2 regions of the Kosakonia sp. Marseille-Q7440 genome follow, and region 1 is predicted to be linked to the other one. Evidence: predicted binding sites of a transcription regulator. Region 1 holds the regulator's gene; the other holds the start of a gene.
The links. The regulator CRP, encoded in region 1, controls carbon source genes, mostly activating them, when cyclic AMP is high. The targets are predictions, from matches to a motif close to ATGTGANNNNNNTCACAT.
Positions count from the first base shown of each region.

Region 1 (2,203 bases):
ATTGGCCGCCAGCATATGCAGCTGCTGGTAACACTGGCTAATCAGATCCACCGCTTTCTGCTGGCGGTCGAGCAGCGGCGGCAGCGCGGTTTCCGGATCGATGTGTTGGGTTAACAGGCTATATTTCGCTTCGCAATAGTCCGCCAGTTGCCGGTAGAGCAAGCTGAGGGATTCGCGCAGCGGCTGTTCGCGCCATAGCCAGAACCAGAACCAGTTAAACAGCCCGTACCACAGGGTGCCGAGGGTGTAGATCAGCAGCGGCTCCCACACCGGCATGTTTCCGGCGAGGCTGAGAGTAAAAATGGCGGCAATGAGAGATGCGGGAAGTAAGCGGCCATGCAGCGCGCTGATTTCACCTGTCACGCCCAGCAGCAGCGTTAGCACCGTCATGATCACCGGTAGCGGAAGATTTTCCGCCAGCAAAAGCTGCACCGCCAGGCTACAGCCGGCAAACAGCGAGCCGCCGATAATCAGGCGTTTAAAGAAGCGTTTATGCGGGGTATCGAGGCCCGCAATATTGCAGCAGGCGGGAACCAGCGAGAAGAGAAGACCCTGTTGCAGATGGCCGAGCAGCAGCCCAACCGCCACAGGCAGGCATAACACCAGCGTTTGTCGCAGTGCGTAGTTGATTTCGGGGTGATAAATCAGCCTGCGCCACATGGGAAAACAAAAACGGCGCACCGCATGAGCGATGCGCCATTTCGCAGATTAACGCGTACCGTAGACGACGATAGTTTTACCGTGGGCGGAGATCAGGTTTTGATCTTCGAGCATTTTAAGAATGCGGCCAACCGTTTCGCGGGAGCAACCGACGATCTGACCGATCTCCTGACGGGTAATTTTAATTTGCATACCGTCCGGGTGGGTCATGGCGTCCGGCTGTTTTGCCAGGTTCAGCAGAGTCTGTGCAATGCGGCCGGTCACGTCGAGGAACGCCAGGTTACCGACTTTCTCCGAGGTCACCTGCAGGCGACGCGCCATCTGCGAGGAGAGGCGCATCAGAATATCCGGATTCACCTGGATAAGCTGACGGAATTTTTTGTAGGAGATCTCCGCCACTTCACAGGCGGTCTTGGCGCGAACCCAGGCGCTGCGCTCCTGACCTTCTTCAAACAGGCCCAGTTCACCAATAAAATCGCCCTGGTTGAGGTAAGAGAGGATCATCTCTTTACCCTCTTCATCCTTGATGAGCACTGCCACTGAGCCTTTAACGATGTAATACAGCGTTTCCGCTTTTTCACCCTGGTGAATCAGCGTGCTCTTCGACGGGTACTTATGAATATGGCAATGAGACAAGAACCATTCGAGAGTCGGGTCTGTTTGCGGTTTGCCAAGCACCATGCGCGATTATCCTCTGTTATAAGCTGGCTCCAGAAACGGCGTGAATCATTCAGCTTCTGGGGTTGCAATCAAAGCTTCCCAAATCCCGGGAAGTGGACCGTCAGCGACATCTGCGGTCTCTAATGTATGATATCCCTTGCGTACATTCGTAACGTCAATGTTTCTCTGTAGCATGTAGACTGTTTTAGCATAGCTTTTGGCGCCTGTCTCCTGGTGTCTCGCTTCAGCATGACGCAGGTCGCCTTCCGTTGCGCGTTTTGTTATGTACGCGTAATCTGTGAAAAAATTTGCCATACCGGAGTGATGAACATGCAGGCACGAGTGAAATGGGTTGAAGGGTTAACGTTCCTTGGTGAGTCCGCTTCCGGCCACCAAATCCTGATGGATGGCAACTCCGGGGACAAAGCTCCCAGCCCGATGGAGATGGTCTTAATGGCCGCCGGCGGCTGCAGCGCCATTGACGTGGTGTCGATTCTGCAAAAAGGGCGTCATGACGTGACCGACTGCGAAGTGAAGCTGACCTCCGAGCGCCGTGAAGAAGCACCGCGCTACTTTACCCATATCAACCTGCACTTCATCGTCACCGGCAAAGCGCTGAAAGAGGCTGCCGTCTCCCGCGCGGTCGATCTCTCGGCTGAGAAGTACTGCTCCGTGGCGCTGATGCTGGAAAAAGCAGTCAAGATTACCCACTCCTTTGAGGTGATCGAAGCCTGATAAGCCCGCCCGGCGGCGCTTCCCGCCGGGTTATTTAATCTTTTTGCCTTCCATCAGCCGCTGCACCAGCGGCGTCATAATCAGCTCCATCGCCAGCCCCATTTTGCCGCCCGGCACCACCAGCGTATCCATATGCGAGATAAACGAT
Region 1 covers NZ_CBCPLT010000002.1:536,024-538,226, forward strand. Annotated here, with positions in the region: gene ACWPW2_RS16345 (YccS/YhfK family putative transporter) at 1-660, opposite strand, end outside; gene crp (cAMP-activated global transcriptional regulator CRP) at 709-1,341, opposite strand; gene ACWPW2_RS16355 (OsmC family protein) at 1,651-2,055, shown strand; gene ACWPW2_RS16360 (phosphoribulokinase) at 2,086-2,203, opposite strand, start outside.

Region 2 (2,203 bases), on a different contig from region 1:
GACGCGATAGCCGGTAGCGTCGTTGACATAGTTCCACATGTCATACCAGCCGCCGCCCTGCGACACCATATTCTGCGCCAGCCCTTTGTTGGCGTACTGCAACACCAGCTTGTTGTAGCCGCCGAGCATATCCTGACTGATTTCACCGGTCAGCATCACGCCATCATCCGCGTCGTACAGCCCGCCGTAAGCCTTCTGCTTTTTGGTTGGATTCGGCATGGCGTAATCAATGCCAAACTCCGTCCACGCGCCCGCCCACGGTTTCCAGCCGGCATAACGCAGGTCGAGATAGTTAATATTGACGTCATTGTCGTTATCAACGCGGTAATCCACGTCATTGGCATCGCCACGGATCCACGCAAAAGAGACGGCGCCCGGCCCGAAGGTGTAATTTTCGATCCCCGCGCCGGAGCCGGAGATATTCCAGTATTTGGTATCGATAATGTGCAGATCGTGGCGCTGATAGTAGCGTTTACCGCCCCAGATCACCGCGTTGGGATCGTTTGGGATCAGCCCTTTGATCTGCAGGTTCAGCTGGCGTAAGCCGAACTGCGCATCGTCGCCGATGGTGGTCTCGTTATCGTTGGAGCCATCGGAGACCATGCTGACCATGCTGTCGAGGTAAAAGCTGACGTCATCTTTTTTGTAGACTTCCGAGCCCAGCTCGAGCTCGCCGTAGGTATCGGATTCATTGCCCAGACGACCAATCTTATTTTTCTGCCACTCCACCTGGCCGCCATCGCCCGACACGCCCACGCCGCCGCGCAGGTAGCCGTGAAAATCGATGGGTACCGAGGTGGCCGCCATCAGCGAGGTTGAGGTCAGCGCAGCGGCTAACGCGAGAGAGAGTGTGCGTAGTGGAGTCTTCATCGTGTTCCTCTTATTGTTTTGTATTACGTTCACATAATCGCAGTCATAAAATGCTTAATTGTAAAAACAGGCAAACTTATGATCTGAAATGTGTGATTAAGTGCAAATAAATTAGCGATTTTTGTTACAGGTGGAGAATTCGTTCACATTTATGCGTATTGTGAGCGTGATACTTATTGGCGGCTAAAGCGGCGAGGAAATGAGCGGTGAGCGTTTTTTTTGATCTGCCCTGTTACAATTGGCGCATAACAACATAAGGAACCGGACCATGAAGTCTAAAAGCGCGACGTTGGAAGACGTTGCCCGCCATGCGGGTGTCTCCTATCAGACCGTGTCCAGGGTACTCAATAAATCTGCCAATGTATCCGAAGCCACGCGTCTCAAGGTTGAGAAAGCGATAGAGTTGCTGCGTTATGTGCCGAACCGGCTGGCGCAACAGCTGGTGGGTAAGCAGAGTCAGACCCTTGGGTTGGTCACCACTTCGCTGGCGCTGCATGCCCCCTCTCAGGTGGCGGCGGCGGTAAAACGCTATGCCAATCTCGACGGCTACCAGGTGCTAATCTCAATGATTGATGAGAACGTCAATCATGATATCCAGTCGGCGATCAACGAACTGAAGTCGCAGCTGGTCGATAAGGTGATCATTAACGTGCCGCTGGAGACCGATGAAGCCCAGCGCATTGCGGCTGACAATGATGATATTGTTTGCCTGTTCCTCGACGTTGACCCTTACAGCTCGGTGTTTAATGTTTCGTTCAACCCGGCGGACGGTACACGTGCGAGCGTCAAACATCTTTATGATTTAGGGCACCGCGATATCGCGCTGTTGGCGGGGCCTGAAAGCTCCGTTTCGGCAAAGCTGCGGCTAAAAAGCTGGGTTGACACCCTTGATAGCTACGGCCTGAAACCAGTGAAAGTATTCCACGGTAACTGGGATGCGCAGAGCGGTTACGCAGGCGCACTGCAGATGCTGCGCGAAACGCCGAATTTTACCGCCGTTCTGGTCGGGAATGACCAGATGGCGCTCGGCGTGCTGAGCGCGTTTCATCAACATCAGATCGCCATCCCCGGCGAGAAATCGGTGATCGGTTACGATGACACCTATGAAAGCTCCTTCTTCCATCCGTCGTTAACCACCGTTTCTCTGGATCTCGATTTGCAGGGCAAAGAGGCGGTGCGTCGTCTGCTCGACAGCGGCCACGGCGATGCCGCCCGTAGTTCATCCGTACTCCCTGCGCGGCTGATTGTGCGTCACTCTACCGGCGCATTGCAGGAGCAGAGCGCGAACCTGCAAGAGATAGCCCAACAGTTGCAGGTTATTGCGCATAAGTTG
Region 2 covers NZ_CBCPLT010000001.1:2,794,166-2,796,368, reverse strand. Annotated here, with positions in the region: gene ACWPW2_RS13110 (maltoporin) at 1-870, opposite strand, end outside; gene ACWPW2_RS13105 (LacI family DNA-binding transcriptional regulator) at 1,139-2,203, shown strand, end outside.
Region 2: the regulator CRP is predicted to act here: its motif matches at 961-978, upstream of ACWPW2_RS13110 (maltoporin).